DNA from 2 places in the Pseudoalteromonas sp. Of11M-6 genome. Region 1 is predicted to be linked to the other one. Evidence: riboswitches for the same ligand, from Rfam matches in the RefSeq annotation. Region 1 holds a riboswitch; the other holds the start of a gene.
The links. Region 1 has a riboswitch for cobalamin ahead of MHN32_RS06845 (TonB-dependent receptor). Riboswitches for the same ligand answer to the same signal wherever they lie in the genome.
Positions count from the first base shown of each region.

Region 2: another riboswitch for cobalamin. It lies ahead of MHN32_RS06140 (ABC transporter ATP-binding protein); the one in region 1 lies ahead of MHN32_RS06845 (TonB-dependent receptor).

Region 1 covers NZ_JAKRFW010000009.1:105,688-109,635, reverse strand. Annotated here, with positions in the region: gene MHN32_RS06850 (hypothetical protein) at 1-141, opposite strand, end outside; gene MHN32_RS06845 (TonB-dependent receptor) at 302-2,164, opposite strand; cobalamin riboswitch at 2,199-2,445, opposite strand; gene MHN32_RS06840 (YajQ family cyclic di-GMP-binding protein) at 2,535-3,017, opposite strand; gene MHN32_RS06835 (VanZ family protein) at 3,170-3,520, shown strand; gene MHN32_RS06830 (2-dehydropantoate 2-reductase) at 3,513-3,948, shown strand, end outside.
Region 2 covers NZ_JAKRFW010000008.1:155,752-159,699, forward strand. Annotated here, with positions in the region: gene MHN32_RS06125 (FAD:protein FMN transferase) at 1-1,025, shown strand, start outside; gene nqrM ((Na+)-NQR maturation NqrM) at 1,126-1,338, shown strand; gene MHN32_RS06135 (histidine phosphatase family protein) at 1,419-2,018, shown strand; cobalamin riboswitch at 2,009-2,164, shown strand; gene MHN32_RS06140 (ABC transporter ATP-binding protein) at 2,234-3,031, shown strand; gene MHN32_RS06145 (iron ABC transporter permease) at 3,028-3,948, shown strand, end outside.

The DNA of each region.
Region 1 (3,948 bases):
TTGCGATGGCGCGTTAAACCAAGCGAAATCGCCCGTCATTGATTGTGTTGAAAATTGAGGTTCAAGCTGGTTTTCAGGTAGCGAAGCTTGCGCTGATGTGACAATCCCAAGCGTGAGTAACCCAAATAATAGTGACTTCATGTTCTTTTCCTTAAGGTAGTAATAATACAAATCAAATCTATTATCAACTACACGTAAGGCAGAACACCTGTTACAAATGTAATGCAACTAAATGATAAATAAGAAAAGTGATCCATTACTCACGATGGATCACTCTGGGTATTGAAAAGCTTTCAACGTATTAGAAGCTGTAGCTCACACCAACGTAGGCTTGTCTACCTAGTGGCTTATAGCCCAGTAAAGAGCCATCTTTTGCTTCGCCCGCTGTGGCATTGAAATAACGCTTATCGGTTAAGTTTTCAATACGGCCATTTAACTTGAATCCGTCGAAAAACGTATAGTTAGCAGCTAAGTTAAACAGCGTATATGACGGTAAAGTCACTGTATATGCACCTTCAGCTCCCCATACTTTATCGTCGCGATTACCTCTATGGACTAAGGTCAGTGTTGCGTCGACATTTTCCCACTCTTTACTGACTGAATAAGTTAAGGTACGTCTCGCTCTGCGCTGTAATTGCTTATCGGTATCAGCGTCTTTAGCACTCACATAGCTCGCATTTACTGTATGCTCGATACCAAAGTTGTCTTCAATTTCAACAGAAAGATCAGCACCTTCAAAGTCAGCGCGCTGAACATTGTAAGGGACATATTTCCATTTATCATTTTGCTGATTAACGATTTTATCGGTAATACGGTTATCGTATACCGCAGCTTCCACACGGAAGTTCTCGCCGCTCCATGTAACAATAATTTCGTTATTAGTAGCTTCTTCTGGCTTAATATTTGGGTTAGGTAAATAGTAAGGACTATCAATCACAAACGCCTGTGATAAAGAAGGTGCTCTAAAGGCAGTACCATGATTCAACTTAACACTTAGGCCATCCATGAGTTGCTTGCCTACAGCAACCGTGTAGGTGTTTGCACGACCATGAAAATCATAATCATCCGTTCTCAGTACAACCTCTGCCAGCCAATTTTCATCGTTGTAAAACCCACCGAGTGCTAAAGATAAATTATCACGCTCAGGCTCTGAAAAAGAGGCGGTAGAATCACCAACATCTTCATTTAGAAAGGTAAAGTTACCAGTGAAGATCAAAGCTTCAGTTAAACTATATTGCGACTGATATTCAAATTGACTGCGTTTGGTGACATAAGCGTTATCGTCAGCACTATTACCGATTTGAACATTTTGTTCCTTACCTAAGCTGTATGACGCACTTTGGCTAAACTTATCAGTACGTCTTTTCCACGCCAACTTATTGGTGTAGTTATGGAAACGGTAAGCATCACTACCAAAAGAGTCATACTCCCCCTCACCCTCACTGTACTGTGAACGTAAGCTAAAAATGCCACTTTCTTCATCACCATACTGCACATTTAAACCGGCATTACCGTTATAATATCCATCACGGTCATGGTTTTTTGTGATTGCAGCTTCAGGGTCTTTCTCAATCACATCATAGCCATCGGTATGAGTGTAACCCGCATTAGCTGCAATACTAAACTTGTCTTTTTTGTAATTTACCGTCGCTTCGGTCTTGGAGTAATTGTTACTCCCAGTCGTAAACGCGATAGTATTGTTATTCCCTTCGCGACTAATAATGTTAATCACGCCAGCAATGGCATCTGAACCATAAATCGCAGCTTTGGCACCACGAATGATCTCAATTCTTTCGATGCTATTAAGTGGTAAATTAGTGAGCGAATTGTCACCGGAGTTTGCATCCGTCACTCGAACCCCATCGATTAACACTAGCGTATGCTTAGCGTCATTACCGCGTAGGAATAAACTCACGCTTTGGCCAAAGCCACCGTTTCTAACAGCTTGAATACCAGCGACATTATCGAGTAGCGATACGACATCTTGAACATTGCTTTTTTCAATTTCAGCGCGACCTATAACCGTAATGGCAGACAATGCGCTTTCTAGAGATTGTTCAAATTTATTAGCAGTAACAGTGATATGTTCAACATTTTGATCCGCAAATGCTGAAAAAGAGAGCGCCGTCGCTATCGCCGCGCTTAGAGCAGTTTTATTTAACATGGTTTCCCCTAACTTGTACCCACCGTACAAGAACACAAAGTGACTGTTTCAAGGCCGGTCTCCGGGCTCAGTAAATCTGCAGATTAGCAGTTCACTCTACCGTTGCGGGGGCAGCGCTGGCATAGAACCGATCCAAGCTAATCATGTGTAATAAACTGTCTTACTCAATTTATTATTGATTCACGCAATTAGATGTTCCCTTGTGTTCGCACCAGTTTCCCGATTATCTATACACTTAGCAACCACACTAGGTTGTGTACAGCACCTTGAAAATGCGAGGCTATTGTCTTGGGTTTCGGAATGATTGTCAATGGACGTCTAGAAATCCAAAAGTGCAATCTATGCACTTTTGGAATGAAGTAAAGCGTAATTAGTCGCGGAAGTTTTTGAATTGAAATGGTTGGCCAAGCTCACCGGTACGAACCAATTGCATCGTTTCTTGCAAATCGTCACGCTTTTTACCCGTTACACGCACCGTATCGCCTTGAATTGATGCTTGAACTTTAACTTTTGAGTCTTTAATAAGCTTAACCAGTTTTTTCGCCATCTCTTTGTCGATGCCTTGTTTTAACGCCACCTTGCGCGATACGTATTTGCCTGAGCGTTCAATGTCTTTTAGCTCGAAGCTTGCCACATCAAGGCCACGCTTTGCCGCTTTACCCACTAACATATCAAACAACTGCATAACTTGCTGTTCTGCTTCCGCTTTAAGGTTGATCATTTCACCGTTAAGCTCGATTGATGCATCTACGCCACGAAAATCAAACCGCGTATCAAGCTCGCGAACCGCGTTGTCTACGGTATTTTTTGCTTCTGTCATATCAATTTCAGATACAATATCAAATGAAGGCATGCTTCTCTCCTAAAGTCATTTTGGCTCGATTATAGCAGTTTATGCCTAATTTGAGTTACTTTAAGTTTTTAAACAGCGTATTAGGATGTTCACCCAATGGACAGTTTTCGATGGTATACTGCTCGCTTAGTCATACAGAAGTAGGATGTATTGTGACACGGCGCGTTTATAAAGCTCTTTTGATTATCTCTTTAATTATATGTACGGTGCTATTCGCAAAGGAAATTAGCTTGTCTCCAAAGCTGTTCCCAAATATCGATAAAGTGGCACATTTTGGTGTATTTTTTGTGCTTGCGTTTATCTCTCACCATGCTTTTAAAGTAAAGGTATGGACACACATAGTGCTACTGTCCTTGTACGGTGCAGGAATTGAGTGGATGCAGCATTCATTACCGTACCGCCAAGCATCTACCGCTGATTTTTTAGCTGATTTAGCCGGTGCGGTCAGTTATTTTGTTCTATTTTATATTTGGACAAGTTGGCGCAACAGAAAACATGGCTAACATACATATTTTAGGTGAAGGGGCGATAGGATTACTGCTCGCCCAGCACCTTAGTCAATCTCATCAAATTACGCTGATCACTCGAAATAAACGCGCGGCGACTTATCGCTATCAAACAGCAAGTATTCAACAAACCATCCCATGCAGCACCAAAACACTTGCAGAACTCCCTGCCAACAGTATAGATACGCTAATCATTCCCGTTAAAGCATATCAGGTCATCGAAGCACTCCGAGCGCTTCGCCCTGCACTTTCAAAAAATGGCACGCTAATCCTTAGTCATAATGGCATGGTAGATTGGTCTGGTGAGTTAGCAGCGCTTGAAAAAACACAATCCGCCTACTTCTTAAGCACATCCATTGCTGGCTATAAAGTCGCAGACACTGTGCACCATACAGGACAAGGTGCAACTTGGTTTGGGCCGTTAA
Region 2 (3,948 bases), on a different contig from region 1:
CAAGTTACGCTTTTTTATCTCGATTTTTTATCATTTCGTTTTTATTCGTTTTTTTAACAGGATGCCAAGACGCAAAACCTGAAGCCAAGGAAATCGTGCTGTCTGGTAAAACCATGGGCACGACCTACAACATCAAGGTATTCCCCGGTGAAAAGCCGCTCGAACAAGCGCAGTTGCACGAGGAGGTTGAGCAAGCATTAAAGGCTGTTAATCAATCTATGTCCACCTATATCCCAGATTCTGAGATTAACCAGTTTAACCGTTTAGCCGCAAATACCGTTATGCCTATCAGTGAAGACTTTCGCTTGGTAGTTGCTGAATCTATCCGCCTTGGAAAGTCGACCAAAACGCTTGATGTTACGATGGGACCGCTTATCGATTTGTGGGGATTTGGTCCTGACAAAAGACCAACAATGCGTCCGTCACAGGTCGAGTTAGACGATATGCGCACTCGTATCGGTGTTGATAAGCTTATTTTAAATGGCCGTGGTCTTGCGAAAACAGTTACGGGGCTGGAATTATCATTTTCTGCAACCGCTAAAGGCTATGGCATAGATAAGGTGGCTGAGGTGATTGAGAGTCATGATATTCATGACTATATGGTAGAAATCGGTGGCGAGCTTCGCGTTTCTGGCAAGAAGCCGGATGGAGAGTGGCGTATTGCTATCGAGAAACCCGATGCGCCTGTTGGTCAACGCCAAATTCATCGCGTGATAGAGCCTGGCAAAAATGGCATTGCAACTTCAGGTGACTACCGTATTTTTTATGAAATGGATGGTGAAACCTTTACACACCTTATTGACCCTACAACGGGTCGCCCAGTTAAACATGAGCTGGTGTCGGTAACGGTACTACATCCATCTGCGATGACGGCTGATGGCCTAGCGACAGCATTGACTGTGATGGGCACGGAGCGTGCAAAGGCGTATGCCACTGAGCATCAACTCCCCGTGTATTTGATGTATAAAAGTCCTGAAGGGATCAAGAGTTACGCGAGTGAAGCATTTCAGCCGTACTTGAATTAAGCTGTACAACACCCCATAATTTAATTGTGAGTGACGCCATGAAAGCGTATAATTTGCGCGTCGTCACTCAATTCAATGTAGCAATAAAAGGGGCTAGATAATGTCTTTATTCCTCCTTACTTTCGGTTTACTTATGCTTATCGCTGTTGCGATGGCAGTAGGCGTTATCGTACAAAAGAAATCCATGGCCAGTAGTTGTGGTGGTTTGGGCTCAATGGGCATTGACAAAATTTGTGATTGCGACGATCCATGCGACAAACGCAAAAAGCGGTTAGCAAAAGAAGAGATGTGGAAAGAAAACCAGATCCTATAACCGTAGAATGGTATTAATTGAAAACGCAAGCTTAGCTTGCGTTTTTGCTTTTTGGGTAACAAACCTCAGGTTAAGTAAAAATGCAGCGGCAGCTATATTTTGTTCGTCATGGTGAAACGACCCTATCAGGCCATTTACTTGGAGTGACAGATCCCGAACTCAGTAGTACTGGTGCTCAGCAATTGCTGCAATCGTTAACGAGCCTAAGTGGCCTGCAGGGTATTATTAGCTCTCCAAGGAAGCGCTGCCTGAATACAGCCACAGCCTTTGCAAAACAGTATCAACTCCCCGTTGAGGTGGAGCCAAATCTCGCCGAATTTGATTTTGGATTATGGGATGGACAACCTTATGATACGCTTTGGCGAGAAACCCAATTTCCAAGTATTGGTGACTTTTGGCAAAACCCTTGGCTGCACACGCCTCCTGAGGGCGAGTCTATGTATGATTTTCATCATCGGGTCGCCACGTGGTGGCACAGTATTTTGGCGTCGCCAAGTGAAGAGTGTACCGCCGTCGTAGCGCATGCAGGAGTAATAAAAGCGCTTGTAGCACTTATTCTTGACCTATCGCCTGAGCTTACTGCATACCAATCGAAGATAGATATTCCTTATGCGGGTATAGTAAAAGTTGAGGTGTTTTACGACAGCAGCCAAACTGCTTGGCCAAAAGTTGTATTTTAGACGTCTAGACTTCATAATATTGCAAATTTCGTGATAGGCAGATATTGGGAATGAGGTGTGAGTCCTCAACTGTCCCCGCAACTGTAAGTGTATGAGTGTTACCTCTTGCATAAGTCAGATACCAAGGCCTATCTATATACTTAAGCGGGCAGACTTAAGTCAAAGTTGTCGCTTGTCTATAAGCTACTACTTTGCCGTGCCCAATCAGAGGTGCTATGGCAGTCACTCCACAGTTTCAAGTCGATAAACTTAGCGTGCAGCTTGGTGGTAAAGCCATCTTAAAGGCACTCAGCTTTGCTATTAATTCGGGTGAATTTATTGGTTTGCTCGGACCGAATGGTGCTGGAAAGTCGACTTTGCTGCGCACTTTATATCAATACACAGCGCCAAGTTCTGGGTCGCTACTTTTCAATGGTAAGCCGCTAGCTAGTTATGGACGTAAAGCCTACGCGAGACATGTTGCTGTGGTGCTACAAGAGATCCCCGCTGAGTTTACTCTGCCATTATTTGATATGGTATTGATGGGGCTAACACCGAACAAATCACTGCTCGCGACAACGACGGCTGCTGAAAAACAGGCAATCTTACATGCCATTGAGCAGGTTGGATTGAGCCATAAATTAGAGCAATGTTTTAGCTCCTTGTCTGGTGGGGAGAAGCAAAGGGCAATGATCGCACGTGCCATGGTGCAAGCGCCTCAAGTATTGATAATGGATGAGCCCACCAGCCATTTGGACATTAAATATCAAATCCAAATTATGGAGCTGGCCAAGCAGCTTGGTGTTACTATCATTGCGTCTTTTCACGACTTAAATTTGGCTAGCGCCTTGTGCGACCGCTTATTAGTATTAAATAACGGTGAGCTTGTTGCAGATGGGTCGCCACTTGAAGTCATTACCGAAAGCCTATTAAGCCAAGTTTTTGGGGTATGTGCAGAGGTTTCTACTGTCCGCCATCCGCCAAATAACAGTGAGATCCCACATATACGCTTTCATTACGGGTATCAATTATGATTGCCGCAAAGCGGATCGCGTTGATATCGATACTGCTATTGAGCTTGTGCTGTTTTAGCATGCTGATGGCACTTAAGATCGGTGCGATTGATTTATCTTGGCATACGGTTATACAAGCGATTATTAATTTCGATCCCAGCGTACTTCAACAACGGGTGGTAGTTGAGCTTCGTCTGCCACGGACGTTACTGGCGATGAGTGCGGGAGCAGGACTGGCGATAGCGGGTCTTATTTTACAAACCGTGACGCGTAACCCTCTAGCTGATCCTTATTTATTTGGTATTTCTTCAGGTGCTTCATTCGGTGTGGTGGTGCTTATCGCGCTATTTGGTGCACAGTCTAGCCTAATGATGTCTGGGGCTGCATTTGTCGGAAGTTTGCTGTCTATCTTGCTGCTTTTATTTGTGGCAAAACGCAATGCACTACAGCAGGTAGAAACTATGCTCTTGGCGGGCGTCGCACTTTCTTTTCTGTTCAGTGCCTTTACTAGCTTGTTGCTCTATTGGAGTGACCCTCAAGCCATCAGTGCAATCTTGTTTTGGAATCTAGGCTCGTTTGCAAGGGCGAGCTGGCAATGGCTATGGCTTCCATGTTTGGTCGTGTTGCTGAGTTTTATCACGCTTTTAGTGATGCGTCGGCCGCTCAACGCCTTGTTACTCGGAGATGAGAGCGCCACCACGCTTGGCGTGAATGTAGGACGAGTGCGAATAGGTATGTTGTTATTGAGCTCCTTACTCACCGCAGTACTTGTGGCTGCGTGCGGCGGAGTCGGATTTGTAGGCTTGATGATCCCGCATATCGTACGCTTTTTTATCTCGCAAGCAAAGGTCATTGGGCTTGTGGCCACCGCGCTTTGCGGTTCGCTTTTGATGCTTTGGGTGGATGTATTGTCGCGCACGCTTATCGATAATCAGGAA